Linked DNA regions of Pseudoduganella dura. The protein of the gene in region 1 interacts with the protein of each later gene in a pairwise test. Links are inferred from orthologs where the notes say so. Each region holds a gene or a part of one and is shown on either strand. Other genes may lie near its edges. The genes, in order: ybgC and acpP.

Region 1 (14,872 bases):
CGGGTGCGCAGCTTCAGGCGCCCCACCTGCGCCGGCTGCATCACGTTGCCGATGGCCGCGTCGTCGCGCTGCGTGAACTCCCACAATGCGCCCAGGCCGGTATCGAAACCGGCCGGATCGGTCACGTCGAGCGCGAACAACCCCTGGGCGCCGGCGCCGGGGGCCGCCACCAGCACGCTGCGCCACGCGTCGCGGATGAATGCCTCGCCGGCGCCCAGCGGCCCGTCGACCCAGGCGCGGTGCGTGTACCCCGGCGCCGGCAGTTCGCTCAGCGCCGGCACCAGCATCGCCGGCACGTAGGCGAACAGTTCGGCACCGGTATCGGCGTCGAAGGCATGCAGCATGCCGTCGTTCGCGCCCAGGTAGACGGCGCCGGGGCGCCGCAGCGTTCGCGCTTGGAACGCGGCATAAGCCGCATCGCCGTGCGCGTTGGCGCCGGCGCCCACATACAGCGGCGCACTGTGCACCGCATCGCCCAGCAGGCCGGCCCGGCGGCGGAAGGTGCCGCCTTCCAGCGCGCGCTCGCCGCGCAGCCACGCGATGCGGTCCGCGCCGAGCCCGTCGCCATGCGCCTCCTCCGCCGCGCCGGGCGGCCGGTCCAGCGCGGCCCGCTGCGCCGCCGACAGCCGCGCCCACTCGAACGGCACGGTCGCGCCAGGCGGCCGGGCGCCGGGGTCGAGCGTGTAGATACGGCGCGCGGCCGGCGGCGTGGCCGCAAGGACCGCCGCCGCATCCCACTGCGGCGCCAGCAGCGTGGCGGCGCCGTCTTCACCGCGCACCAGCGGCGCCCGGGTCAGTGTGCCGCTGGCGGCCGACAGGTCGTTCGCCATGCGGAAGACGGCCGCATCGGCGGGCGCCACGCCGGCATCCGTGGCGGCCACGGAGCCGTAGGGTTGCAGCTGCGCCGCGGGAACGGCCAGCGCCGGCCCCTGCACGATGCGGCCGGGATCGCATGCCGTTGCGGCGGGGGCATCGTCGATCGCGACCGGCGGCGTGCTCGCGCCATCCATCGGCAGGCAGGCGGCGCAGAACAGGATGAGGCCGGGCGCGAGCACGAGCGCCAGGCGCGGCATGATCCGTCCACCGCGGCGGTGCGGGATGCCGGGAGCGCCGCGCGATGGCGGCCGGGCAATGTCGTTTGGACTGCGCATCATGTTCTCCCGGTCAGTCGCCGGGACGGCGCCAGGCCGACTGCAGCACGACGTGTACCCCTTCCCGGTTGCCGAAACCGATGGCCGTCACGCGGTAATAGAAGCGCGGCGCGGTGCCGGCCTCCTCGCCCGGGCGGTGGTAGGGCCGCCGCTCGATGATGTAGCGCGGCCGCCGCATCGGCAGCGCGCCTTCGCCCGTCTGCATGGCCGCGCCGGTGAAGCGGCCCAGCGCGACGCCGGCGCCATCGTCCGCCAGGTCGACCGCCTGCCAGGGCGGCGGCGCCCCCGCCTCCACCGCCGCGCACAGGCCCAGGGCCGCGCCGGTGCCGCAACCGGGCACGAAGTCCGTGGGCGCCGCCAGCAGCGCCGCGCGCGCGGTGCCGGCTTGCTCGATATCGCGTTCCGCATCCATCAGCGCATCCTCCGCAGATTGCAGCGCCACGTGCCGGTCCCGCTCGGCGCGCGCCGCCTTTTCGCCCATCAGGGCCATTCCAGCCGCCGTTGCCGCCAGCAGCAGGACGGCCGCCAGCATCACCAGCGTGACGATCAGTGCAACGCCGCGTTCGCGGTTGCACGGCAATTCCCGGCGGTACATCCTCAGCCGTCCTGGTTGCGTAACTGCACGGACTGCTCGAACAGCCGCCGCGCGCGCAGCCGCAGCGCCACGGGCAGCGTGGCTTCGTCAACCACGGTGCCGGGGTCGCCTGCCTCGGCCGGCGTGCCGAACAGCTGGTAGCGCACCGGCGGCGCACCGGCGCGCGATCGCGCCTCGCCGTGCAGCAGCAACGCCACGCGCACCGTCGCCACGCGTTTCCAGTGGGTCTTGCGGCGCAAGTCCTGCGCCTGCTCCGCCGGCGTCGCGCCTTCCAGCGCCATGCCGGCATCGAGTGCCCGGACCGCGGAGGCGTTCAGGTAGCGGTCGGCAATGCCGTCGCGCGGGTCGCCGGTATCGATGCCGTACAGGACCTGGAACGAATCGACGCCGCGCACGATCGCATCGGCATTCCAGTTGCCCGACTGCGCACGGTACTTGCAGCGCAGTTCGGTCTCGCCGTCGTCGGCGACGCCGACATAAAAAATGCTCCAGCCCGGCTCACCGCCGCCGACCGCGAAGCCGGCGCAATCGACCACGGAACCATCGCCGCTGCCGCTGCCGAGTCCGCCGAAATGCACGGCCAGAACGTCGCTGCCGCGCACGGCATCCGGTGCCGCCAGCGCGCCGCCGAAGCCGGCGCCCATTCGCGGCAGCGTGCGGTTGTCCAGGCCGCCGATCCCGGCGTCGCCATCGGCCGGCGGTGCGCCGCTTTCGAGATCGGACCATGCCGCCTGCCGCACTGCCCGGGCGATCAGCTCCAGCGCATAGCGCCCGCCGTCATCGAGGCGTGTATTGGCCGCATGGTGCACGAAATCGCGGTTCGCCAGCAGCAGCATCGCCGATGCCGCCAGCGTGACGGCGAGCCCGAGGCCCAGCGCCACCAGCATCTCGGGGAGGCCCACGCCGGCCTGCGGGGAACCGGGGCATGCCGGCCGGCCGATAGTGCGCTGCGTGGCCCGCGGCGCGCCGCCGTTCATCGCCGGCCTCATGGCCAGGCTCCCGCCACGGCAACCGCCACGCCGGGCGCGCGGCCGCCCTGCCCGTCGCGCTCCGGCGTGCCGTCCGGCCGCCTGCCGCGCCAGCCGATCTTGACGACGACCGGGTCGGATGCGCCACCGGTGCACGTCCAACGCAGCCGGCCGCCCGCATACATTTGCGCATCGCGGCAGATGCGCGCGCGGCCGGCCGGCAACGCGGCGCGCACCTGGCGCCCGAGTTCATGGACGTCGAGCCGGGCAATCCCGGCCGGATCGCACGGGCCGAGCCGGCAAGTCGACTCCGGCGCAACTGGAACGGGGTTGGCATGGGCGTCGTAATCGACGCCGAGGTAGACGGCCGGCACCTGGGCGGCATTGGCGCGCATGCGATCGGCCATGCCCGCCGCGATCTGCACCGCCGCCGACAGCAGCGCCGATTCGTGACGCGTGCGCATCGCGTGCAACTGCATCGCGGTGCCGCCGATCAGGCCGAGCGCCAGCACGAGCAATGCGATCAGCACTTCCAGCAACGTGAACCCGGCAGCGTGGCGCATCGGCAACCTCCCCTCGTCGACTCAGGCGTACAAGGTAACGGCGAGCGGACTCGGCAGGTTGAGCGGGCGCAAGGTCCGGTCGGACAGCTTGAAAATTCCTGGCAGGAAGCTGCGCAAAGGGATTGCGCAAACGCAGGGTGCGAGGTCGGAATGGCCTCGCGCAAGGAAGGGAGAACGATCAGCGCAAGACGTTCAACAGGGAACCGTCTTTATCGCATGAATACTGTGGATCGCGATGATCGATTGTGATACAGGATTGTGATAACAGCTTGTGACAGCAGCTTGTGACAGCAGCTTGTGACAGCAGCTTGTGACAGCAGCTTGTAACAGCGGCCCGTGAGCACGGATGGCGGCGACTGGCCGGAATCCCTGCGTGCCACGGTGACGCGCGCCGTCAGGCCGCCGGCATCACTCCTGCCGCTTGCGCTCCTGGCCGGCTTCCTCGATCGCATCCTGGAATTCCGCGAGATCCTCGAAATTCTTGTAGACGGAAGCGAAGCGGATGTACGCCACCTTGTCGAGCCGCTTCAGCTCGCCCATCACCAGTTCGCCGATGTAGTTGGAATCGACTTCGCGCTTGCCGCTCGTGAGCAGTTTTTCCGCGATCGATTTCACCGCGTCGTCGACGGCGGCGGCGGCGACCGGACGCTTGCGCAATGCGAGCATCAGGCTACCGCGCAACTTCGCCTCCGCGTACTCGGCCCGGCTGCCATTTTTCTTGACCACGAACGGCATCGAAAGTTCGATCCGCTCGTACGTGGTGAAGCGCTTGTCGCACTTGCCGCAGCGCCGCCGGCGCTTGATCGCGTCCCCCTCCTCCGATACGCGCGTATCGAGGACGTGGATTTCATCGTGCTGGCAGAACGGACATTTCATGGGCGAACCTGGTGGGATCAAAAAAGGCGCCGGGCTTCGCAGCCCGGCGCCCCGATAGTAACGCCGTGTCGATTAAGCGTAAACCGGGTACTTGTCGGCCAGCACCTTGACGGCGGCCTTGACGCGTTCGATCGTGGCGGCGTCCTGCGGGTTGTCCAGCACGTCGGCGATCAGGTTGCCCACTTCCTCGGCTTCCGCTTCCTTGAAGCCGCGGGTGGTCATCGCCGGGCTGCCCAGGCGGATGCCGGACGTGACGAACGGTTTTTGCGGATCGTTCGGAATGCCGTTCTTGTTGCAGGTGATGTGGGCCGAACCCAGGATCGCCTCGGCTTCCTTGCCGGTCAGGTTTTTCGCGCGCAGGTCCACCAGGAACACGTGCGACTCGGTACCGCCGGAAACGATGCGCAGGCCGCGCTTGATCAGCGTTTTCGCCAGTACGTCGGCGTTCTTCACGACCTGCTGCTGGTAGGCCTTGAATTCTTCCGATTGCGCTTCCTTGAATGCCACGGCCTTGCCGGCGATCACGTGCATCAGCGGGCCGCCCTGGATGCCGGGGAAGATCGCCGAGTTGATGATCTTCTCGTGCTCGGCCTTCATCAGGATGATGCCGCCGCGCGGGCCGCGCAGCGACTTGTGCGTGGTCGACGTGACGAAGTCGGCGTGCGGTACCGGGTTCGGGTACAGGCCGGCGGCGATCAGGCCGGCGTAGTGGGCCATGTCCACCATGAAGTAGGCGCCGACGGCCTTGGCCACGGCGGCGAAGCGTTCGAAGTCGATCTTCTTCGAGAAAGCCGACGCGCCGGCGATGATCAGCTTCGGCTTGTGCTCGTGGGCCAGCTTTTCCATCGCGGCGTAGTCGATGTCTTCTTCGGCGGTGAGGCCGTAGGACACCACGTTGAACCACTTGCCGGACATGTTCAGCGCCATGCCGTGCGTCAGGTGGCCGCCTTCGGCCAGCGACATGCCCATGATGGTGTCGCCCGGCTTGAGCACGGCGAAGAACACGCCCTGGTTGGCCTGCGAACCGGAATTGGGCTGCACGTTGGCCGCTTCGGCGCCGAACAGCTGCTTGACGCGGTCGATGGCCAGCTGCTCCACCACGTCCACGTATTCGCAACCGCCGTAGTAGCGCTTGCCCGGATAGCCTTCGGCGTATTTATTCGTCAGCTGCGAACCCTGGGCTTCCATGACGGCCGGCGACGTGTAGTTCTCCGACGCGATCAGCTCGATATGGTCGTGCTGGCGCTTGTTTTCGTTCTGGATGGCGCCGAACAGTTCCGGGTCGACATTGGCGAGGGTGTGATCTTTTGCGAACATGAATTAACTCCGATTGAGACTGGCAGATAGGATCGAATGAGGACATGCCGGGTAGACACAGACAGCCCGACCGCACGCTCATCCGCGCGATTCCATCGTGGCTGCCCAGGCGAACGGCGTTGTGACATCCCACGTTCCCCGGTGGATCTCCACCTCTCGCCCGCCATGCCCGTGCCGGTGCCGCCTCCGCCGCCCGGTCGTTCAAATGCGCGCTTTTCGCCAGTTACGTGGGACATAAATGGAGCCGAGATTGTATGTGATGTGCCCAGTCTGAGCAAGGAAGGGGCGCTCCGCGAGGCGAGCTCGACGTGGTAGCGCGACCAAACACTGTCAATTCGGCTACAATCGCGAGGATTTGCCGGGCATGGTGGAAGCGCTTGACCCACCAGCGGACCCACGCCAACCGCACTTTCGAGGAATGCTCATGATCGTCTTCATTACCGGCGCTACCGCCGGCTTCGGCGCCGCGATGGCGCGCATCTTTGCCACCAATGGCCACCGCGTGCTGATTTCGGGCCGCCGTGAAGACCGGCTGGAAGCCCTGGCCGGCGAGCTGGGACCGAACGTGCGCGCCGTGCCGCTGGACGTGACCGACAAGGCGGCGATCCATGCGGCGCTCGAAGCGCTGCCGGCCGGCTGGCGCGATATCGATGTGCTGGTCAACAACGCCGGCCTCGCGCTCGGCGTGCGGCCGGCCCACGAGGCGCAGCTGGAAGACTGGGAAACGATGATCGCCACCAACTGCACCGGCCTGGTGACGATGACGCGCGCCGTGCTGCCCGGCATGGTGGCCCGCAACAGCGGCCTGATCATCAACCTGGGCTCGGTGGCCGGGCGCTTCCCTTACCCGGGCGGCAACGTGTATGGCGCCACCAAGGCCTTTGTCGACCAGTTCACGCTGAACCTGCGTTCGGACCTGGTGGGCACCGGCGTGCGCGCCACCAATATCGCGCCGGGCCTTTGCGGCGGCACCGAGTTCTCGAACGTGCGGCTGAAGGGCGACGACGCCGCCGCCGCCAAGGTCTACGAAGGCACCACGCCGCTGACGGCCGACGACATCGCCGCGACCGCCTACTGGATCGCCACTTTGCCGCCGCACGTCAACGTGAACATGATCGAATTGATGCCCACTTGCCAGGCTGCCGGTCCGCTGGCGATCAAGCGTGTCTGACATGGCGACGATGCGGCGGAATTTAATTGCCTTGGTGCACCATTCGTAAGCGAATGTTACAAGTATTGGTGGGCTCCCACGAATTTGTTTAACTGATCAGCTTTTCATAACGTCAGCAAACTTTTGGCAACGGTTTTGCATGAATCGCGTAGAATGTTGCCTGATAACACTTGTAACAATACCACCATGGCTTCAGAGTTCACCTGGGAGGTCCGTGTCTACTACGAGGATACGGACGCGGGCGGCATCGTCTATTACGCGAATTACCTGAAGTTTTTCGAACGCGCGCGTACCGAATGGCTGCGCGCGATTGGTGTTGAGCAGCAGAAACTGCTGGAAGAGCACGACGCGATGTTCGTGGTGAAAAATGTCAGCGCGGACTATCATGCGCCCGCCAGACTGGACGATGCTCTACACTTGACGCTAGTTATCGAGAAGCTTGGTCGTGCCTCTGTCGTGTTCCGGCAGCAGGCATGGTGCGGCTCGACCCTGTTGAACACGGCTCATGTCAAGGTTGGTTGTGTCGATTCCGCGCTGCGCCCCTGCGCGGTGCCCGACGCCGTCGCCGGACACATGCGCGCCTACGTGAGCTGACCGGCCGGCCTCGGGCACTTTGCACTTCGACGGATTACCGGCATGCACCGTGCCCGTACTCACCAATTGCTTACTATTGTACAACTAATTTATAAATGAACGAGTCCCAAGATCTTTCCTTCATTGCCCTCATCTCCAATGCGCACCTGATCGTTCAGCTGATCATGGCGCTGCTGCTTGGCCTTTCCATCGTCAGCTGGACCTATATCTTCAAGAAATTGTTCGACGTGCGCGCCGCGCGCCGCCTGACGGTCGATTTCGAAAAGACCTTCTGGGCCGGCGGCAACCTGCACCAGCTGTACCAGGCCGCAGGCAGCAACCGCGCCAACAACGGCGCGCTGTCGCGCATCTTCGAAGCCGGCATGGGCGAGTTCATCAAGGGCAAGCAGGCGGTGGCCGCCAACCGTGAGACGTTCGATGGCGGCGCGCTGCTCGATGGCGCCCGCCGCGCGATGCGCGCGGCGTTCCAGCGCGAGATGGATGTGCTGGAATCGCACCTGGCATTCCTGGCGTCGGTCGGCTCCGTGTCGCCGTACATCGGCCTGCTCGGCACCGTGTGGGGCATCATGAACGCGTTCCGCGGCCTGGCCAACGTGCAGCAGGCCACGCTGTCGGCGGTGGCGCCGGGCATCGCCGAGGCACTGATCGCCACCGCGATCGGCCTATTCGCGGCCATCCCCGCCGTGGTGGCCTACAACCGTTTTTCGCATGATATCGACCGCCTGGCGATCCGCTTCGAAAGCTTCGTCGAAGAGTTCTCGAACATCCTGCAGCGTCAGTCGCGCTAGAACGAACGGAGACCACGATGGCTTCTTCCTTCAACAGCAGCATGCGTGGCGGCCGCGGCCGCAAGCTGAAATCCGAGATCAACGTCGTGCCGTATATCGACGTGATGCTGTGCCTGCTGATCATCTTCATGGTGATGCCGAGCTCGAACAATCCGAGTTCGATCGACTTGCCGCACGCGGAAAAATCGGTGCGTCCGCCGGATGCCTATATCCAGGTCACGCTCAAGCCCAATGGTGCGCTGTCGATCGGCATCGCGGGCAAGAATGCCGATGCGCCGGAAACGGCGCCGAACCGCGATGCCCTGGTGCGCAAGCTGGCAACGCTGCACGAGGACAATCCCGATTATCCGGTGCTGATCGCGGGCGACAAGGAAAGCAAGTACGACGACGTGATCCAGTTGATTTCCGAAGCGAAAAAGATGGGCATCAACCGCGTCGGTCTGGCGACGAAGTAAGGCATGGCGACAAATGAAGCAAACACGGGCGGCCCGTATCGGGTGCCCCGCAATGGCAGCGGCTGGCGCGCGTTCGGTCTCGCGCTGGCCACGCACGCGCTGCTGGTCCTGTTCCTGGTAATCGGCGTCAACTGGCAGAACACGCAGCCGGTGGCCGTGGAAGCGGAAGTGTGGGACCTGACCACGCAGCAGGCCGCACCGCCGCCGCCGCCCGCCGAAGCACCGGAACCGGAGCCTGCGCCCGCGCCGGAACCGAAGCCGGAACCGGCTCCACCGCCTCCTGCCCCGACGCCGGCTCCGCCGCCGCCGAAGGAAGTGACGCCGCCGAAGCCCGATCCGGAAATCGCGCTCAGGAAAGAGCGCGAGAAGAAGAAGGAAGAGGAAAAGCGCATTGCCGAGGAAAAGGCCGAGGAAAAGCGCAAGCAGAAGCTCGAGGACCAGAAGGAAGCCGAGCGGGAGCGCAAGCTCGCCGAGCAGAAGCAGAAGAAAGAGCAGGAAAAGCGGGAACGCGAGGAAGAAAAAGAACGCCTGGCCGAGGAAAAAGCGGCGGCCGAGAAGAAGGAACTGGCCGAGCAAAAGAAAAAAGACGACGAAGCCAAAAAGAAACAGCTGGCCGAGAAGAAGGCCGCGGAGAAGAAGGAATCCGATCGCCTGGCGAAAATGCGCGCGGATGAAATGCGGCGCATTACCGGCGCCGCTGGCGGCAGCAGCGGCACGGCCGAGAAATCGACCGCGCCGCGGATGGACGGCGGCTACGTGGCCGCCATCACGGCCAAGATCAAGAGCAACATCAGCTATGCGGGCAGCCAGGATGTTCCGGGCAATCCGCGTGCGGAGTTCAAGATTTCGCAATTACCGACTGGGGAAATCATTTCGGTCCGAAAGATCAAGAGCAGCGGAATTCCTGCCTACGATGCCGCCGTGGAGAACGCGATCAACAAGTCGTCGCCTCTGCCAAAAAAGAAAGACGGCACGGTGGAGCGGGATATCAATGCCAACTTCAATTTGAAAGACTTGCCTTGACGCGAAACATGAAAAAACTCAATACCCTGTTCATCACCGCCGGCATGCTGGCCAGTCTCACCGCCCAGGCGCAATTGCGCGTGGAAATTTCCGGCGTCGGCAGCAACCAGATTCCCGTGGCCGTGGCCGCCTTCGTCGACGAAGGCCAGTCGCCCACGCAGATCTCGTCCGTCATCAAGACCGACCTGGAGCGCAGCGGCGCCTTCAAGGTGATCGATGCCGGCACGATTACCGACATGAATGTCGATGCTTCCACCTACAAGGCGCGCGGCGCCGACGCGCTGGTGATCGGCACCGTGCAAAAGGGGGCGAACGGCACGTACGACGTGCGCTACAAGCTGATGTCGACGATTCAGAACAGCAAGCTGTCGCAGCTGGACCAGCAGGCGCCGGCGCAGTTCACCCGGCTGTCGGCCCACAAGATTTCCGACGACATCTATGAAAAGCTGACGGGCGTGCGCGGCATCTTCGCCACCCGCATCGCCTACGTGACGCAGCAGGGCCGCTCCTACCGCCTGGAAGTGGCCGACGCGGACGGCGAGAACGTGCAGCTGGCGCTGTCGTCGAACGAGCCGATCATTTCGCCGTCGTGGTCGCCGGACGGCACCAAGGTGGCCTATGTGTCGTTCGAGCAGAAGAAACCGGTGATCTACGTGCAGAACCTGATCACGCGCCAGCGCACCGTGATCGCCAACGAACGCGGCAGCAATTCGGCCCCTTCCTGGTCGCCGGACGGCAGCCGCATCGCGCTGGCCCTGTCGAAGACGGGCAACACGCAGGTCTATATCGCCAACAGCAGCGGCGGCGGCATCCGCCGCATCTCGAACAGCAGCGGCATCGATACCGAACCGCAGTTCTCCGCGGACGGCCAGTCGATCTACTTCACCAGCGACCGCAGCGGCGGCCCGCAGGTGTACCGCATGAGCGTGAACGGCGGCGACGCCCAGCGCGTGACCTTCAAGGGCACCTACAACATCAGCCCGCGTCTTTCCTCGGATGGCAAGACGCTGGCCTATATTTCCCGGCGCAACGGCAACTTCCAGCTCTATGTGATGGATCTGGCAAGCGGCCAGGAGCTACGTTTGTCGGATAACAGCAACGACCAGGCCCCGAGCTTCGCTCCGAACGGCAAGTACATCTTGTACTCGACCGAATCGGGCGGGCGCAAGGCCCTGGCGGTGGTGTCGGTGGACGGCCGGGTCAAGCAACGCCTGACCATTCAGGCCGGTGCAATCAAGGAACCCACCTGGGGTCCTTTCATGAAGTAAAACAGGCAGTAAAGACCTTTCACAACGACCAGGAGAATCAATATGCGTAACGTAAAAAGCATCGCCTTCATCATCAGCAGCGCCGCCCTGCTGGCAGCTTGCTCGAGCCCCGTCAAGGTTACCGAGCCGGCACCCGTAGTGGAAAGCAAGCCGACCGACACCACGCCACAGGCCGACAACACCCGTTCCGTGGCACCGGTGGAAACCAAGTCGCTCGACCCGCTGGACGATCCGCAAGGCGTGCTGGCACAGCGCAGCGTGTACTTCGACTTCGACAGCTATGTCGTGCGCGAAGATGGCAAGTCGGTGGTGTCGAACCACGCCGGCTACCTGACCAAGAACACCAGCCGCAACATCCTGGTTCAAGGCAATACCGATGAACGCGGCGGCGCCGAGTACAACCTGGCCCTGGGCCAGAAACGTGCCGAAGCCGTGAAGCGCTCGCTGGTCGCGCTGGGCGTGTCGGATGCGCAGGTTGAAGCTGTTTCGCTGGGCAAGGAAAAGCCGAAAGCCACCGGCAGCAACGAAGAGGCATGGGCGCAGAACCGTCGTGCCGACATCGTCTACAAGTAATTCCTGAATCCACCGATTCGGACACCCGTAACGGGGCAGCGCGCAAGTTATACTGCGCCCTGCCCCGTTTTTTCATTGAAAGCGCTTACGAACATGATCAAATTCGCCAAGACGGCTGTCGCACTGGCAGCCGCCGCCTTCTCCCTGCATGCCTCCGCCGGCGTGTTCGACGACGACGAAGCGCGCCGCGCGATCCTCGACCTGCGTGCCAAGGTGGAAGCGCTGTCGAAGGATCTCGCCTCCCGCATGGACACCAAGGCGGACAAGACCTCCACGCTGGACCTGATCGCCCAGCATGAACAGACGATGCAGGAAATCGCGCGCCTGCGCGGCCAGGTGGAAGTGCTGCAGAACGAAATCGAAGTAGCCTCCAAGCGCCAGAAGGACCTGTACGCCGACATGGACAAGCGCCTGCGCGCCCTGGAGCCGCGCCAGGTCGAGATCGACGGCCAGACCGCATCGGTCGACCAGTCCGAGCAGAACTCCTACGACGCGGCGATGCAGCAGTTCAAGGAAGGCAACTACGAAGGCGCCGCCACCGCGCTGCAAGCGTTCGTGCGGCGCTACCCCGGCTCGGCCTATGCCGCCAATGCCCAGTACTGGCTGGGCAACGCCTATTACGCGAACCGCGACTGCAAGGCCGCGATCGTGGCGCAGCAGGCGGTGGTCAAGAACTACCCGGACAGCCCGAAGGCCGCCGACGCGATGCTGAACATCGCCAGCTGCCAGACCGAGCTGAAGGCCGTCAACAACGCCAAGAAGACGCTGAACGAGCTGATCAAGGCTTACCCGAACACCGCGGCCGCGCGGACCGCCAAGGAGCGGCTGGGGAGCAAGTAGGAAGCGAGGGGAGCAGCAGTACAGTCCGGTTCGTCCGCCATGGGGTGACCACATGGAACGCAGCAGGAGTCGCGCGGAGCCGGCTTCTTGCCTGTGAGCGGGCAATGGCGTGCGCGCCATTGCCCGCCCGGCACCGGTGGACACGGGCACGAATGAAATTTCGTACGATTCGATGCTCCTAAGCATTTGACAGGAACGGCCGGGCCATCCTATAATCCCGCTTCTTTCGGAGGGTCGTTAGCTCAGCTGGTAGAGCAGCGGACTTTTAATCCGTTGGTCGCAGGTTCGAATCCCGCACGGCCTACCACTCGAAAGAAGCAGCGCAGTAACTAGTTTTGCAGGGGGTCGTTAGCTCAGCTGGTAGAGCAGCGGACTTTTAATCCGTTGGTCGCAGGTTCGAATCCCGCACGGCCTACCACTTGCACAATGTGTCGCGCAGTTGTTGTAGATGTTTGTTTTACCTTGGGTCGTTAGCTCAGCTGGTAGAGCAGCGGACTTTTAATCCGTTGGTCGCAGGTTCGAATCCCGCACGGCCTACCAAGATTCATCAGGAAAGCCCACGAATTCACGTTCGTGGGCTTTTTTGTTTCCGGCCAGTTCAGCGCCCGGGAATATCGCGCCATGCGCCATCGAGGCCGGCAGGCTTTACAGCAGCGCGTCGATCGCCGTCGTAATCTGCGCCTGCAAGCCGACGATATCGACGGTCGCTCCGGTGCCATGGGCGACCTCCGTGTAGATACCGTCGCCGTTACCGTCATGGAATACTTCAAACTGGGTCCGGGTGCCGTATGTCACGGTCTGCACCACGTATCCCTCCTCCGGCTGCGTATAGGCGACTGTGGTATTGCCATGGGTCGACACGGCAACCGTCGTGCCGTCCGCCTTGACGACCTGGGCCGCCGTCACCGTATCGCCGCTGAATGTGAAACTCAGGCGGTCGTACGGGTCGACATCGAGCGCCGTGGTCGCGCTGCCCAACGCGGCGAATGCCTGCGTGTCGGATGCGAGGTGATACGTGGTGCCGTCCGTCGACGTGAATTGAAGCGTCTCCAGCGTATTGCCGTGCACCGTTGTCGCGGTGATCGTGCCGCCCTCGACCGTGAAGCTCGTGGCGGCCAGTTTCGTGACATCGACCGTACGGACGTTGCCTGACCAGCCAACGGATTCGGAAACGGCCGTCACCGATCCGTCGGTCACGGTGAAGGTATAGGAACGCGCACTGGCCACCGTCGTGTCGAACGTCTTCACGTCCTGCGACAGGTGGTACAGCGTGCTGTCCGCCGTATCGACCGCATAGGTCGATACCTCGGTCGTCGTGCCGCGGGTGATGGTTTCGGTCACGGTGCCGGTACCTACCGTGAACGTTGCATCGGCAGGCAGTTTCACCGGGATGACATGGTCGCCGGCGACCCGCGCCAGGCCGGTCACCTGGCCGTCGGTGATCGTGAACTGGACATTGCCGGACACATAACCGGAAGATGAGTAGGGGTTGAATCCGTGATTCGAATTGAAATGGTCGTTACTACGCATAGGGCCGTCTCCAGGATTAAGAATGGAAATACGACTATAGGAGCGCCTTCTGTAAATCGGCGTTAAGCCGCGTAAATATATTTCTCAAAGAAAATTATTTAATCGCCCGATGCATATCGGCACCCGCACCCGTGTCACAAGGAAGACCGCAAAGCCGGTCTTCGCAGGGTTCATTTCAATCGGCGCATCAGCATTTGCTTGTCCACCGGTCGCATGTCTCGACCAGCCCCCCACTCCACTCCAGCCATCCCCCGTCATACACGGCAATCTCCGGCCACCCCATCAGCCACGCATAAAAGAACGCCAACGATGCCCGCCAGCCGGTGCCGCAATAAAACGCGATGCGCTGTTCGGCCGTGATCCCTTCCAGCTGCCACATCGCCGCAATCCCGGCGGCCGGCCGCATCGTGCCGTCGTCCAGCTGATAAGCGGTCATGCTGTTGACGTCGCCATCGTCACCCGCCCTGCCCCAGAGCGCGCCGGGGATGTCGCCCCGCGCGGCGATATAACTGTAGCCCGACACCTTGCCCAGGAATTCCGCCTCGCTGCGGATGCTGACAAGCGCGGTGTCGTTCCGGCCGAGCAGCGCGCGGGCCTGCGCCATGTCGGCCAGGAACTCGGGATGCGCGGGAAACGAAATGCCGAAACCGGCAACCGGAGACAACGACCGTGACGGCCCCGCCTCGCAGGAATGGCCGCCCGCCTGCCACGCGGCGAATCCGCCATCGAGCAGGCGCACATCCGTCACGCCCGCATACAGCATCAGGTGCGCCACCCGCGCCGCGGCCAGGTTGTTACGGCCATAGAGGATGACTGTCGTGTCGTGGCGAATGCCGCGCGACAGCAGCACGCGCAGCAGCGCCTCGTCAGGCACCTTGTTCCAGAGGGGCGGCTCCTCGATTTCGCAGGTATCCAGGTAGCCGGCACCGGGAATATGCGACGCCTCGAAGAAGTGCACGGCACCGCACCCCGTTTCGATCAGCCGGCAACCATCGCCAAGGCCACCGTGCAAGATCAGTGCCGCCAGTTCGTTCGCGCTGACGAGTTGCCGCGCCCGGACCAGATCCGCGCGACAGCCAGCTGCAGGAGGTAGATGAACGGGATTCAATGCAATTGCCGGAAGTTGGCCGTAGGCGGGCACGAGTAAAGAAGGCAGCCAT
Region 2 (14,901 bases), 4.0 Mb from region 1 along the record:
AGCGTCGGCGCGCGGTCGTCGTTCAGGATGCGGTGCTCGACGCCGGACAGGTTTTCCTTGAATTGCTTCTTGTAATTCAGGGTTTCGTCGTCCAGGTAATCGTCCTGCGGCGCGTAGGCGATCGGCTTGCCGTTCACGGTCAGGCGCTTGTTTTCATAAGTGATCTTATCACCCGGCACGCCAACGACGCGCTTGATGTAATCCTGGCTCATGTCCTTCGGGTACTTGAACACCATCACGTCGCCGCGCTGCGGATCGTTCAGCTGGATGATCTTCTGGTTGACGATCGGCAGGCGAATGCCGTACGTGAACTTGTTCACCAGGATCAGGTCGCCCACCAGAAGGGTCGGCACCATCGACGACGACGGGATCTTGAACGGCTCGAACAGGAACGAGCGCAGCACGAACACCAGCGCGATCACCGGGAAGAAGCTGCCGGAATACTCGATCCAGGTCGGCTGCCTGAGCAGCGCCTGCTCGATCTGCGCGCGGCTCTGCGTATTGCTGTCGACCTTGATGCCGTCGGCGGTCAGCTTCGCGGTGCGCGAGTCGTAATCGGCCAGCGCCCGGTCGGCGGCGATCCGGCGCTGTTTCGCCAGATAGAACACGTCCAGGACCCAGATGATCCCGGTCACCACCATCAGCACAAACAGGATCAGCGCAAAATTGCCGAGGATGCTTTGCAATGTCATTTTTCGTCCACTTGGAGAATTGCCAGGAATGCTTCCTGCGGGATTTCAACGGAGCCGACCTGCTTCATGCGTTTCTTGCCGGCCTTCTGCTTTTCGAGCAGTTTCTTTTTCCGCGAGATGTCGCCGCCGTAGCACTTGGCCAGCACGTTCTTGCGCAACGCCTTCACGTTTTCACGCGAGATGATGTTGGAGCCGATCGCGGCCTGGATCGCCACGTCGAACATCTGGCGCGGGATCAGTTCGCGCATCTTCGCCGCCACCTGGCGGCCGCGGTACGGCGCATTGGCGCGGTGCACGATGATGGCCAGCGCATCGACCTTCTCGCTGTTGATCAGCATGTCGACCTTAACCACGTCGGCCGAGCGGTATTCCTTGAACTCGTAATCCATCGACGCATAGCCGCGCGAGGTGGACTTGAGCTTGTCGAAGAAGTCCAGCACGATCTCGGCCATCGGCATCTCGTACACCAGCTTCACCTGGCGGCCGTGGTAGGCCATGTCCAGCTGGACGCCGCGCTTGCCGATGCACAGCGTGATCACCGACCCGACATACTCCTGCGGCATGTACAGGTTGACGGTGACGATCGGCTCGCGCACATCGTTGATGTGCGACGGGTCCGGCATGCGCGATGGATTGTCCACCTTCAGGATGGAACCGTCGCGCTGCTCGACCTCGTACACCACCGTGGGCGCCGTGGTGATCAGGTCCATGTCGAACTCGCGTTCCAGGCGTTCCTGCACGATTTCCATGTGCAGCAGGCCCAGGAAGCCGCAGCGGAAGCCGAAGCCCAGCGCCTGCGACACTTCCGGCTCGTACATCAGCGCGGCATCGTTCAGCTTGAGCTTTTCCAGCGAGTCGCGCAGCGCGTCGTACTGGTTCGCTTCGACCGGGAACAGGCCGGCGAACACCTGCGGCTGCACTTCCTTGAAGCCGGGCAGCGGCTCGGGCGCCGGCTTGGCCGCGTGCGTGATCGTGTCGCCCACGCGGGCGACCTTCAGTTCCTTGATGCCGGCGATCACGAAGCCCACCTGGCCGGCCGACAGCGTCGGCAACGACACGGAACGCGGCGAGAAAATGCCGATGTCTTCCACCAGCTGCACCGAATCGGTGGCCATCAGGCGGATCTTTTCCTTCGGCTTCATGGTGCCGTTGACCACGCGCACCAGCATGACGACGCCCACGTAGGCGTCGTACCACGAGTCGATGATGAGCGCCTGCAGCGGCGCATCCGGGTCGCCCTTCGGCGGCGGCACCTTGGCGATGATCGATTCCAGCACATCCTCGACGCCCAGGCCGGTCTTGGCCGAGCAATGCACGGCGTCGCCGGCCTCGATGCCGATCACGTCCTCGATCTCGGCGATCGCGGACGGCGGATCGGCGTTCGGCAGGTCGATCTTGTTCAGCACCGGCACCACCTCGACGCCGAGGTCCAGCGCCGTGTAGCAGTTCGCCACCGTCTGCGCCTCGACGCCCTGCGAGGCGTCGACGACCAGCAGCGCGCCTTCGCAGGCCGACAGCGAGCGCGAGACTTCGTACGAGAAGTCGACGTGGCCCGGCGTGTCGATCAGGTTCAGGTTGTAGATTTCACCATTGCGCGCCTTGTATTTCAGCGCCGCCGTCTGGGCCTTGATGGTAATGCCGCGCTCGCGTTCGAGGTCCATCGAATCGAGCACCTGGGATTCCATCTCGCGGTCCGACAGGCCGCCGCACAGCTGGATGATGCGGTCCGCCAGCGTGGACTTGCCATGGTCGATGTGGGCGATGATGGAGAAATTGCGAATGTTGTTCATTGAATTAAAACGGCGTTGAGGCTGCAAATACGCGGCCAAATACAAAAAAGCGCTCTGGGCGGGAAGCCCTGCCGAGCGCTTTCTAGAAACGTGCAAGGAAAAACCCCTAGCATTTTACCGGATTTCAGAGGGGAAAGCCGGAAATCCGACGTGGCGGCTGCGCGATGGGGCGCCGGGCCCGTTTATGGGGCCGGCTTGGCGAGCCAGCCTATCGAGCCCGCTTGTCGAGCTTGAATCTCAGGCCAGCTCCCCGGGCCGGTTGCGCAGCGCGGCCAATACCTTCTGCTCGTCGAGAAAATAGTGGCACAGCTCCGCGCCGCCGGCAAACAGTACCGGCACCAGTTCGTCGAAGCGGGCCACCAGTGCCGGATAGGCGTCCACGTCGATCACGTCGACGGTGAACGGCCGGTCCGGGCCGCGCAATGCCAGCAAGGCATCGAGCATGTCCTGGCACAGGTGGCAATAGCCGCGCGAATACAGGGTGAAGTGCATGGGAAGAACGGCGATGGGCGGCGAAGGTGTCGCCGCCCCTGATCCGCTTACTTCGGTGCCGGAGCCGGGGCCGGCCGCAGCGTGAGGAAGCGTGCCACGTCGCCGCGGCGCACCAGCACCACCGCGTTCTTCTTCGGATCGAGCTTCGATACCAGCGCGCCGAACTGGCGGGCATCGGTGATCGGCGAATTGTTCAGCTGCAGCAGCACGTCGTCGGGCTGGATGCCGGAACCGGCCGCCACGCCTTCGGCGGAAGTCACCTTCACGCCACCGGGCACGCCGAGGTCCTTCTTCTCGGCCGCCGACAGGTCGGCGACCTTCAGCCCCAGCGCATTCGCCGCGCCTTCGGCATTCGGCTTGCCGCGTTCGCCACGCACGCCCCTGGCCGGCTGGTCCGATTCCAGCTCGGCGACGGTGACCGGCAGGTCGACCGCCTTGCCCTGGCGCCACACGGTGATCGTGGCGCGGGTATTCGGCTTCGTGTTGCCGACCAGCCGCGGCAGGTCGTTCGAGCCGCTGATCTCGGTGCCATTGAACTTGATGACGATGTCGCCCGCCTTCAGGCCGGCCTTGGCGGCCGGGCCACCCTCTTCCACCATCGAGACCTCGGCGCCGCGTGCTTCCTTCAGGCCCAGCGATTCGGCCACGTCGCGGCTGACTTCCCCGATCGACACGCCGATGCGGCCGCGCGTGACCTTGCCGGATGCCTTCAGCTGGTCGGCGACGCGCATCGCCTCGTCGATCGGCACGGCGAACGAAATGCCGTTGTACGCGCCGGACAGGGTGGCGATCTGCGAATTGATGCCGATGACTTCGCCGCGCATGTTGATCAGCGGGCCGCCCGAGTTGCCGGGGTTGACGGCCACGTCGCTCTGGATCAGCGGCAGGTATTCGCCGGTGTTGCGCGACTTGGCCGAGATGATGCCGGCCGTGACCGAATTTTCCAGGTTGAACGGCGAACCGATCGCCACCACCCATTCGCCCACGCGGATCTTGTTCGGGTCGCCCATCGTCAGCGCCGGCAGGCGCGAGGCATCGATCTTCAGCATGGCCACGTCGGTGCGGGTGTCGGCACCCAGCACCTTGGCCTTGAATTCGCGCTTGTCGGTCAGCGTGACGTAGACTTCATCGGCGCCGGCCACCACGTGGGCATTGGTCAGCACATAGCCGTCGGCCGAGACGATGAAGCCGGAACCGACGCCGCGCTGCACCTCGCGTTCCGCGGGCACCTGCTGCTGGCGATTGTTGCCGCGCGGCTGCTGGCCATCGCGGCGCGGGGTCGGCATCTGGCCGCCGAAGAAGCGGCGGAAGAATTCCTGCATCTCGTCCTCGTCCGCCATGCCGGAGTCGCGCGGGCGCAGCCGCTCCGTGGTGCGGATGTTGACGACGGCCGGACCAACCTTTTCCACCATGTCCGCAAAGTCCGGCAGGCCGGCGACCGAGGCCGCTGCGGCGTGAACGGGCGCCAGGTTGATGGCGGCGGGTGCGAACAGGATCCCTGCGCTGACCAGCAGCGCCGACAAGGTTTTACTACCAGCAGAAGTATTTGTTTTCATAGGAATAGTCTGTTTTCGGTGTAAGTCAGAACGCGGGACAAGCCAAAGGCTCCACTGTATGGTACAGCGAAAACCTTGAGTTGCAACACGCACAAGATGTTGCGACCAATAACAAATTTCAAGGGGAGATTTGTAGCGTGCTGTAACGAGGGAAACGGATTTGTAACAGCGCACGGAAGTGCCAGCCGGTCGGCCAGCGCAGCGTCTACCAGGCAGAGGACGGCTTGTGGCTTGCGGGAGAGTCAGGGAACGGTCTCGGCGGGCTGCCCTCCGTGCGCCGCATCGGCGGGACGGCCCGGCAATTCCTCGGCGGCCAGGCGTTCGGCCAGCCGGGCCGCGAAGCCGGGAGACAGGTCGGTAGCCGGCTGGTGCGCCCGCAGCGCATCGCCGACGAAATGGTACATGCGCCATGCCGCCAGGCCTTCGGGCTCGGATAGCGCGGCCATCGTGAGTTCGAGTTCGCACGCCGGCAATTCGTTGTCCACCATCGCCGAAATGTGCTCCTGGAGGCGGGTCGGGGTTTCCATGACTTGTCCGATGGGGGAAGGTGATCGACAATGAGAATCAACTATGAGAAGCAACAACGAGAATGCAACAACGGGAATGACCAATAGTTGCAACAGGCTGAACTGTCAGTTTCGGAGCCTTACCAGCGCTTGTCAACAGGCATGTCCAGGAGTGGCCGTAATTTGTCGGCAATCACTTCGCGGGCCCGGAAAATGCGGCTGCGCACGGTTCCGATGGGGCACGACATGATTTCCGAAATCTCTTCATAACTCATCCCCTCGATCTCGCGCAGCAGGATCGCCGTGCGCAGGTCGAGGGGCAGCGCATCCATCGCGGCATTGACCGTTTCCGCGATCTGCTTGCTGGCAAGCATGGACTCGGGCGTGTTGATATCGCGCAGGTGATCACCTTCGTCGAACGCTTCGGCACCTTCGGCATCGACATCCGAGGAAGTGGGCGTCCGGCGGCTCTGTGTCACGAGAAAATTCTTGGCGGTGTTGATACCGATCCGGTACAACCACGTGTAAAAGGCGGAATCGCCCCGGAAATGACGCAACGCCCGGTATGCCTTGATAAAGCTTTCCTGCACCACGTCCTCCGCTTCGGCAGGATCGTGCACGATGCGCGATACCAGCCGCATCAGCCTGCGCTGATACTTCGACACGAGCAAGTCGAATGCTTGCCGCTCACCTGCCTGGACTCGCTCGACCAGCAGCCCATCGCTCTCACGGTCTGTCGTCACACCTCTGCCCTCGGTGGCCTGCAGCGCGGGCACTCATATCGCTATAGAGACGCCGCGCCGCATTTGGTTCAGGGGTTTTCGGGATTTATTTTCGGTTCATTGCCGCCGCCGGCACGCGCCGCCAGCGCCAGCCGGCGCCGCACCTCGGGCGCCGCGCTGTCGGGAAGCACGACCAGCCAGTGGCACCGGCCCGCTTCGCTCTCCAGGCGCAACAGCAACAAGCCCGGCCATAACGTGGAGCCCGGCATCAACCGCACGCGTTGCCCCCTGCCCGCGTGCCGTGTCTCTCTCTGCTGGTATACCGTCAGGCGAATTTGCCCGACAGCCGAAATATCAATGCGCGCGAGCTTGACAAGGCGGCGCTGGCAGAACACGCCCGCCATGCCTGCCGCGAGCAGCAGCGCACCGGCCACGCCCGGCCCGGACCACGCCCCGCATGCCAGCACGGCCGCGCACAACGCCGCCTGCGCCACGCGCAACGACGGCGACGGACGAATGACGGCGGACACGGCGATCGACATCGTGGCGACGGATAGGATGGGCGAACGAAGTCGCCGGAACGAACGCGGGATACAAACAAACCGGGCAAGGCATTCAGCCGCCTGGTCAGACCGGATCGACGATTACTGGAGAATCAACTGAAAGCGCAACTGAAAGCGCAACTGAAAGCGCAACTGGAAGCGCCGGCCTCTTGCCGGGCAATCGGGTGCCGACGAACGCCGGCACCGGCGGGCCGTGGGAAATACTCCACGGCCCCTTGGCGCTCACTTCCGTTTGACCGGAGTGAGCAGGGAAAGTTCAAACTTTTCCGAACACGAGGCTGCCGTTCGTTCCGCCGAAGCCGAACGAGTTCTTGACGGCATACTGGATGGCCATCGGACGGGCGACATTGGCGCAGAAGTCCAGGTCGCACGCCGGGTCCTGGTTGAACAGGTTGATCGTGGGCGGTGCCACCTGGTGGTGGATCGCCAGCACGGTGAACACGGCCTCGAGGCCGCCGGCGCCGCCCAGCAGGTGGCCGGTCATCGACTTCGTCGAGCTCACCACCAGGCTCCTGGCGTGTTCGCCGAATGCATACTTGATGCCGGTGACTTCGGCCACGTCGCCCAGCGGCGTCGACGTGCCGTGCGCGTTCACGTACTGCACCTGGTCGGGGTTGATGCCGGCATTCTTCATGGCCGCGATCGCCGACTTGGCGCCGCCGCTGCCATCTTCCAGCGGCGACGTCATGTGGTACGCATCGGCGCTCATGCCGAAGCCGAGCAGTTCCGCGTAGATCTTGGCGCCGCGCGCCTTGGCGTGCTCGTATTCTTCGAGCACCATCACGCCGGCGCCTTCGCCGAGCACGAAGCCGTCGCGGTCCTTGTCCCACGGACGCGATGCGGTCGCGGGATCGTCGTTGCGGCTCGACAGCGCACGGGCGGTGGCAAAGCCACCCAGGCCCAGCGGCGACACGGTGGATTCGGCACCGCCGGCCACCATCGCGTCGGCATCGCCGTATTCGATCAGGCGCGCTGCCGCGCCGATGCTGTGCAAGCCGGTGGTGCAGGCTGTCACGATCGCCAGGTTGGGACCGCGCATGCCGTATTTGATCGAGAGGTTGCCGGAGATCATATTAATGATCGAGGCCGGTACGAAGAACGGCGAGATACGGCGCGGACCGCGCTTGTCGTAATCGGCCTTCTGTTCTTCGATCATCGGCAGGCCGCCGATGCCGGAGCCGATGATCACGCCGATGCGATCGGCGTTCTCTTCGGTGACGACCAGACCGGAATCCTGGATCGCCTGGATACCCGCAGCCATGCCGTAATGGATGAAGGTATCCATGTGGCGGGCTTCCTTGGCGTCGAGATAGCCTTCGACGTTGAAGTTCTTGACCTCGCCGGCGAAGCGGGTCGAGAACGCGCTGGCATCAAACTTGGTGATGTTGGCGATACCGGATTTGCCCTCGGTAATCGCGCTCCACGCTTCGGCAACGGTATTGCCGTTCGGGGCTACGCAACCAAGGCCGGTGACCACCACACGACGGTTTTTGGAACTCAAGCGATTCTCCTGGAGTCGATCTTTGCTGCTATTGCTGCGAACTTAGGCCTTGACGTGATTCGTCGCGTAATCGATGGCCTGCTGCACGGTGGTGATCTTTTCGGCTTGTTCGTCAGGGATTTCCATTTCGAACTCGTCTTCCAGTGCCATTACCAGTTCAACGGTGTCGAGGGAGTCGGCGCCCAGGTCATCGACGAAGGACGATTCGTTCTTGATGTCGGCTTCGGCGACGCCCAGCTGTTCGGCGACGATCTTCTTAACGCGTTGTTCGATATCGGACATGTTATGGCTCCATTGTGTGTATGTTACGGAAAGCGCGCATTTTATCAGGTTTGCGCGTTGAAAAACTAATTTCGGCTTCTGTGCTCAGCTTTACCGAAATCACTGCTAAAAAACGGGATCGCGCCTTTAATCCATGCGCGAAGCCGTTAATTCATGTACATGCCGCCGTTTACGTGCAACGTGGTGCCGGTGATGTACGCGCCACTCGGCGACGCCAGGAAAGCCACCGCCGCGGCGATGTCTTCCGGCTTGCCGAGCCGGCCCAGCGGGATCTGCGTGAGCAGGGCCGCATGCTGTTCCTCGCCCAGGACTTTCGTCATGTCCGTGTCGATGAAGCCCGGGGCGATGCAATTGACGGTGATGTTGCGGCTGCCGATCTCGCGTGCCAGTGCGCGGGACATGCCCTCGACACCGGCCTTGGCCGCCGCGTAGTTCATCTGGCCGGGATTGCCGGAAGACGCCACCACCGACGTGATGTTGATGATACGCCCAGTCTTGGCTTTCATCATGCCACGCAGGACCGCCCGCGCCAGACGGCCGACAGCGGACAGGTTGGTCGCGATGACCTTGTCCCATTCATCGTCCTTCATCCGCATCGCCAGCTGGTCGGCGGTGATGCCGGCGTTGTTGACGAGGATGCCGATCGCACCGAACTGCTTGCCCACTTCGTCGATGACGGCGCCGCAGCGTTCCACATCGGTGACGTCCAGGACGACGCCCTTGCCCGCCTGTGCGCCGGCCTCGGCCAGATAAGCGGAAATCGCCTCGGCGCCGGCTTCGGTGGTGGCGGTGCCGATCACCTTCGCACCCTGGCGCGCCAGTTCCAGCGCGATCGCCTTGCCGATGCCGCGCGATGCGCCCGTGACGAGCGCGACTTGGTTGGACAGAATCATAATCATCCTTTGTTGTTGTTCAGCCTGAGGTTCGGCCTCAATGCGTGCCGCATCGACGCGGCAGCTTACTTCAGTGCCGCCAGCAGCCGCTCCAGCGAAGCCTGGTCGGTGATGGCATCGCCGGCCAGGGCGGGGTCGATGCGTTTCGTCAATCCCATCAGCACCTTGCCCGGACCGCATTCGATCACCTGGGTGATGCCGCCCGCCGCCACTTTCTGCATCGTCTCGACCCAGCGCACCGGGCTCGCGGCCTGGCGCACCAGCGCGTCCTTGATGCTTCCAGGATCATGCAGCACGGCAACATCAACGTTATTGATCAAATCGATCTGCGGCGCATTGAAATGAATGCCATCCATGTATTCGCGCAAGCGGTCCGACGCCGGTTTGAGCAGCGACGAGTGGAATGGTGCCGACACCGGCAGCCGCATCGCCCGTTTCGCACCCTTGGCCTTGGCGATCTCGCAAGCCTTCTCGACACCGGCGGTGTGGCCGGCGATCACGACCTGTGCCGGCGCGTTGTAGTTGACGGCTTCCACGACCTGGGTGGGATCGGCGGCCACGGCTTCGGCGCAGGCGGCGCGCACGTCGTCGTCGGACAGGCCGAGCACGACAGCCATCGTGCCCTGCCCCACCGGTACCGCTTCCTGCATGGCCTGCGCGCGGAAGCGCACCAGCGGCACGGCATCCTTGAACGGAATCACGCCGGCAGCCACCAGCGCCGAGTATTCGCCCAGGCTGTGGCCGGCCACGACCTTTGGTACGGCGCCGCCGGCCGCGATCCATGCGCGGTACACGGCGACGGCGGCGGTCAGCATGACCGGCTGGGTATTGGTGGTGAGATCGAGTTCTTCCTTCGGGCCTTCGGCGATCAGCTTGCCGAGGTCGAACTGCAGCGCGTCCGACGCTTCGGCGATCGTCTGCTCGACGACCGGATTGCCGTTGAAGCCGGCCATCATGGCCACGGCCTGGGAACCCTGGCCGGGGAATACAAATGCGAATTGGGTCATGGTGTGTTCTCGTTATGAAAAGCGGACGCGCCGGGGCGCATCCGCGTTTAGAGCAACAATTCTAAAACGGCGCGCATTGTACACCGCCGTTTGTATTCCACCTACAGCTTACCTCTCCGCCAGGTTCCCGCGAGAAGGCAAAGCCAACTATTTCCTGCATCCCCGCCAAGTCCCGGCGAGAGGTAAAACCATCTATTCCTACATCCTCGCCAGGACGGCGCCCCACGTGAAGCCGCCGCCGACGCCTTCCATCATCACGACATCGCCCTTCTTCACGCGGCCGTCGCGCACGGCGGTATCGAGCGCCAGCGGGATCGAGGCGGCCGACGTGTTGCCATGCTGGTCGACGGTGACGACCATCTTGTCCAGCGGCAGGCCCAGCTTTTTCGCAGTGCCGTTCATGATGCGGATATTGGCCTGGTGCGGGACCAGCCAGTCGATCTGGTCGCTCGTCATGCCGGCCGCCTCGAGCGCTTCGTTGGCGACTTTTTCCAGCACGGTCACCGCCAGCTTGAACACGGCCTGGCCATCCATGTACAGGAAGGCGCTGCCCGCCACCGCCCCGCCGGCCACATTGCCGGGCACGGAAAGAATGTCGGAATGGCGGCCATCCGCGTGCAGCTTGCAGGCCAGGATGCCCGGCTCGCTGGAAGCGCTCAGCACCACGGCGCCGGCACCGTCGCCGAACAGCACGCAGGTGGTGCGGTCTTCGAAGTTGAGGATGCGCGAAAACACTTCCGAGCCGATCACCAGCACGTTCTTGTGCATGCCGGACTTGATGAAGCTGTCCGCCGAGGCCAGCGCGTAGACGAAGCCGCTGCACACGGCCTGCACATCCATGGCGGCGCTCGTGTTGGTCATGCCCAGCTTGCGCTGCACGATGCAGGCGGTGCTGGGGAAGCTGCCGAAGAAATCCGGCGTGGAGCTGGCGACAAGGATCAGGTCGATGTCGTTCGGCTGCAGTTGCGCCATCTCCAGCGCGCGCCGGGCAGCGTGCACCGCGAGATCGGAAGATACCTGTTCCGGCGCCGCGTAATGGCGCGCCGAGATACCGCTACGGGAGGAAATCCACTCGTCGGACGTTTCGATGCCCTTGGCCGCCAGTTGCGCGGTCAGGTCGCCGTTCGTCACGCGTTGTTCGGGCAAGTAGCTGCCCGTGCCGATGATTTTGCTGTACAGAGTCATGCCGTCTCACCCAATGGTTGTATTTTCGCGTGGCATCAGTTCGGCGATCAGGTCCGCCAGCTGTTGCTGCACGTCGTTTTTCGCCGCATCGTATGCGCGGCGGATCGCCCACTCGTAGGCTTCCACATCCGCCCCGCCGTGGCTCTTGAATACCAGGCCGCGCAAGCCCAGCAGGCCGGCGCCGTTGTAGCGGGAAGGATTCAGGCGCCGCGTAATGCGCTTGAGGGCACTGCTGGCGATCAGCGCACCCAGCATGGTGATGGGGTTGCGCTTGAATTCGGCCGTCAGCACCATCTTGAAGAAGCGTGCCACGCCTTCAACGCCTTTCAGCGTCACATTGCCGACAAAGCCGTCGCACACGACCACGTCGGTCGTGCCCTTGAAGATATCGTTGCCCTCCACGTTGCCGTGGAAATTGAGCTTGCCGCGCTCGTGGTCGGCCTGCAGCAGCGTCGACGTGGCCTTGACCACTTCGTTGCCCTTGATATCTTCGGTGCCCACGTTCAGCAGGCCGATGGTGGGGCGGGCGATGCCCTCCATCGCGTGCACGAGCACCGATCCCATGATGGCGAACTGGTGCAGGTGGTGCGGTTCGCAATCCACGTTGGCGCCCAGGTCCATCACATAGGTCGGGCCGTCCTTCTGGTTCGGCATGATGCCGCAGATGGCCGGACGGTCCACGCCGGTCATCGTTTTCAGCACATAGCGGGACACGGCCATCAGCGCGCCGGTATTGCCGGCGGAGACACAGGCCTGGGCCTTGCCGTCCTTGACCTGTTCGATGGCCACGCGCATCGACGAATCCTTCTTGCGGCGCAGCGCCACTTCGAGTGGATCGTCCATCAACACCTGTTCGGATGCATGCAGCACGGTGATACGGGAATGCTCGCCGGCGCGATGCTTCTTCAGCTCGGCGCGGAGCACGTCCTCCAGGCCCACCAGGATCAGCTCGGCATTGGGTTCGCGATTCAGGAAGGAAATTGCGGCAGGAATGGTGACCGACGGGCCGTGGTCACCGCCCATGCAGTCGATAGAAATTTTTATTGTCATTGCGGGCAAGATGCGATCCCGGCAAAAATGCCGGAGCCTGCGGTTTCAAGACACATACATTCCCGGCAGGCCGGGAAACAGCATGCGCGAATGGGCACGAAAGCCCGGCATGCCGGAAGGTGCTCGGGGTCGGCAAAAAGAAAAAGCGGCGCCACGACAAAACTTTCGCGTGCACCGCTTTTGGTCTTTGGCCGAAACCAAAACGCCGATTACTCGTCGTTTTTGGTCTTCAGCACCTTGCGACCACGATAGAAGCCGTTCGGGCTGATGTGGTGACGCAGGTGGGTTTCGCCGGTGGTCGGCTCGACTGCCAGGTTCGGGGCGGTCAGGAAATCGTGCGAACGGTGCATGCCGCGCTTCGAAGGGGACTTCTTGTTCTGCTGAACTGCCATGATGACTCCTAATACATAAGTTCTAAAATTTTAACACAATCGACCGGCAAATACATGCAAATCGAGTATCCCAGTGGCATCGCGCATCGGCATGACCTAGCTACGCTACCTTGCTGCGTTACCACTCAATGCCAATACTCGCAGCCCGATTGGCATGTTCTTCAGGAAACCCCGGAAATCCGCTGCGCGGCGTTTCGCGGCCCCTCAATACATTGATCTTTATTTTTTCAGCGCCTTGAGCAATTCAAAAGGCGACTTCTTCTCGCTGCGCACCGAATCGAGCAGCGCCGTGTCCGGGCAGGTGTCGTGCTTCGGTGCTTGCGGCAAGGCCAGCAGGGCCTCGTCTTCAATCAGGTCCATCAGGTTCATCGAACGCGTGCCGACGATCACATCGATCGTCTCGTCGTCGACCACCGTTTCGATTTCATCGGCCCTGGCATCATCCTCGCCCAGCATCAGCACGGTCGAGGAATCGATCTCGTAGGCAAACGGCGCCAGGCAGCGCTGGCAAGTCAGGTGCACGGTGCCGGCAACGGCCAGGCGCATCTGCGGAAATCCATGCTTGCTCGTGCCGCCCTCGGCCTTCCAGGCAACGGCGCCTTCGGACGATGCGCAATCGCGCACGAGGCGCGTCATGTCAGCCACCGGCGTTTCGCCTTCGCGGGTGCCGCCCGTCCGACAGAATTCAAAGGCGTCGATCAGTTGGACATTCATCGCAGCACTCATCGGCTAAAACTTCCCTCGAAAACCTGCGATAATAACAGGGTTTTCAGCGCGCGGTCAAAGACTTGCGCGCGCCGGGAGACCTTTTTTCAACCTTTTTCAACCAGCTGTCGCATGCCGGCCCCATCTCCGGCCTTTGCCGCACGATTCCGCTGCGCGATTCAACGGCGCACAGAGCATATAACAATTCGAAGCGCCTCGCCACAATAAAATCTTTCCATGAATCACAACTTTCCTTCGCCCGCTGCCGCGCTGATCCTGGCTTCGAGCTCACCCTACCGGCGCGAGCTGCTCGGCCGGCTGCAACTGCCGTTCACGGTCGACGTGCCAGCCATCGACGAAGCGCCGCTGGCCGGCGAAACGCCCTCGGCCACCGCGCTGCGGCTGGCCCGCGACAAGGCCGGCGCCGTGGCGGCACGACACCCCGGCAGCCTGGTGATCGGCTCCGACCAGGTGGCCACGCTGGACGATGAACAGATCGGCAAGCCCGGCAGCCATGCCGCCGCTCTCGCCCAGCTGCAAAAAATGCGCGGCCGCGAGGTGGTGTTTCACACGGCGCTGTGCCTGTGGGACGGGCGCGACGGCACCTGCCAGGTGGAAGACATCCGCACCGTCGTCAAGTTCCGCGACCTGCCCGATACCGAACTCGATGCCTACCTGCGCATCGAGCAGCCCTACGATTGCGCCGGCAGCGCCAAGAACGAAGGGCTCGGCATCGCGATCCTGGAACGCATCGATTCTTCCGACCCGACCGCACTGACCGGCCTGCCGCTGATCGCGCTGACCGGCATGCTGCGCGCCGCCGGCGTCGCCTTCTTTCAACTCCGCACCCATTCCTGACCCATGCCCGGCACCCTCTACCTGATTCCCAACACCCTGGGCGAGACCACGGCGCTGAACCACGTGATTCCCGACCACGTGCAGGCGCTCACGGCGCAGCTGTCGCATTTCGTGGCCGAAAACGCCAAGACGGCGCGCGCCTACCTGAAGTTGATCCACGCCGTGCACCCGCTGGCGCGCCCCTTGCAGGAAATCGCGATCACCGAACTGAACGTCAACACGAGGGCCGAGGCACTGGCCGGCCTGCTGGCGCCGCTGCGCGAGGGCATCGACGTGGGCCTGCTGTCCGAAGCCGGCGTGCCGGCGGTGGCCGACCCGGGTGCCGACCTGGTACGCCTGGCACACAAGGAAGGCATCGCCGTGCGGCCGCTGGTGGGCCCGTCGTCGCTGCTGCTGGCGGTCATGGCGAGCGGCCTGAACGGACAGAGCTTCGCGTTCAACGGCTATCTGCCCACCGACGCCGCCACGCGCACGAAGCGCTTGAAGGAGCTCGAGGGGCGTTCCCGCACCGACAGGCAAACGCAACTGTTCATCGAAACGCCCTACCGCAACGGCGCCCTGCTCGAAGCGCTGGTGGCCGCATGCCAGCCCGGCACGCTGATCTGCGTGGCGACGGATATCAGCCTGCCGTCGGAAACGATCCGCACGCAGACGGCGGCGCAATGGAAAACCGCGCTGGCCGGCGAACGCGGCCCGGACTTCCACAA

What was found.
Region 2: the proteins of ybgC (region 1) and acpP interact in binary tests that used the Escherichia coli proteins (3 or more experiments, as listed by UniProt). The link is inferred for Pseudoduganella dura from one-to-one orthologs.

What each region holds. Positions count from the first base shown.
Region 1 is NZ_WNWM01000002.1:1,195,859-1,210,730, forward strand. Bases 5,853-8,531 are described here. They hold ybgC (tol-pal system-associated acyl-CoA thioesterase), read left to right. Parts: upstream 5,853-6,827; coding sequence 6,828-7,235; downstream 7,236-8,531. Other genes in these bases: GJV26_RS05475 (SDR family oxidoreductase), read left to right, coding at 5,895-6,641; tolQ (protein TolQ), read left to right, coding at 7,331-8,023; GJV26_RS05490 (ExbD/TolR family protein), read left to right, coding at 8,041-8,478; tolA (cell envelope integrity protein TolA), read left to right, coding at 8,482-8,531. Outside these bases: GJV26_RS05445 (pilus assembly protein), read right to left, coding at 1-1,154; GJV26_RS05450 (pilus assembly PilX family protein), read right to left, coding at 1,165-1,746; GJV26_RS05455 (PilW family protein), read right to left, coding at 1,749-2,735; type IV pilus modification protein PilV, read right to left, coding at 2,732-3,277; transcriptional regulator NrdR, read right to left, coding at 3,686-4,153; glyA (serine hydroxymethyltransferase), read right to left, coding at 4,226-5,470; more of tolA, read left to right, coding at 8,532-9,501; Tol-Pal system beta propeller repeat protein TolB, read left to right, coding at 9,510-10,769; peptidoglycan-associated lipoprotein Pal, read left to right, coding at 10,812-11,342; tol-pal system protein YbgF, read left to right, coding at 11,436-12,182; GJV26_RS05530 (hypothetical protein), read right to left, coding at 12,828-13,712; GJV26_RS05535 (sulfurtransferase), read right to left, coding at 13,900-14,820.
Region 2 is NZ_WNWM01000002.1:5,232,395-5,247,295, reverse strand. The notes cover bases 6,485-9,192. They hold acpP (acyl carrier protein), read right to left. Parts: upstream 8,105-9,192; coding sequence 7,865-8,104; downstream 6,485-7,864. Other genes in these bases: fabD (ACP S-malonyltransferase), read right to left, coding at 9,063-9,192; fabG (3-oxoacyl-ACP reductase FabG), read right to left, coding at 8,251-8,997; fabF (beta-ketoacyl-ACP synthase II), read right to left, coding at 6,578-7,822. In the rest of the region: lepB (signal peptidase I), read right to left, coding at 1-692; lepA (translation elongation factor 4), read right to left, coding at 689-2,482; GJV26_RS23020 (glutaredoxin family protein), read right to left, coding at 2,720-2,974; GJV26_RS23015 (DegQ family serine endoprotease), read right to left, coding at 3,022-4,530; GJV26_RS23010 (sigma-E factor negative regulatory protein), read right to left, coding at 4,773-5,057; RNA polymerase sigma factor RpoE, read right to left, coding at 5,177-5,779; GJV26_RS23000 (protein YgfX), read right to left, coding at 5,848-6,300; more of fabD, read right to left, coding at 9,193-10,004; GJV26_RS22975 (beta-ketoacyl-ACP synthase III), read right to left, coding at 10,203-11,189; phosphate acyltransferase PlsX, read right to left, coding at 11,196-12,239; rpmF (50S ribosomal protein L32), read right to left, coding at 12,449-12,631; GJV26_RS22960 (YceD family protein), read right to left, coding at 12,851-13,345; GJV26_RS22955 (Maf-like protein), read left to right, coding at 13,574-14,194; GJV26_RS22950 (SAM-dependent methyltransferase), read left to right, coding at 14,198-14,901. UniProt on the Escherichia coli protein: Carrier of the growing fatty acid chain in fatty acid biosynthesis.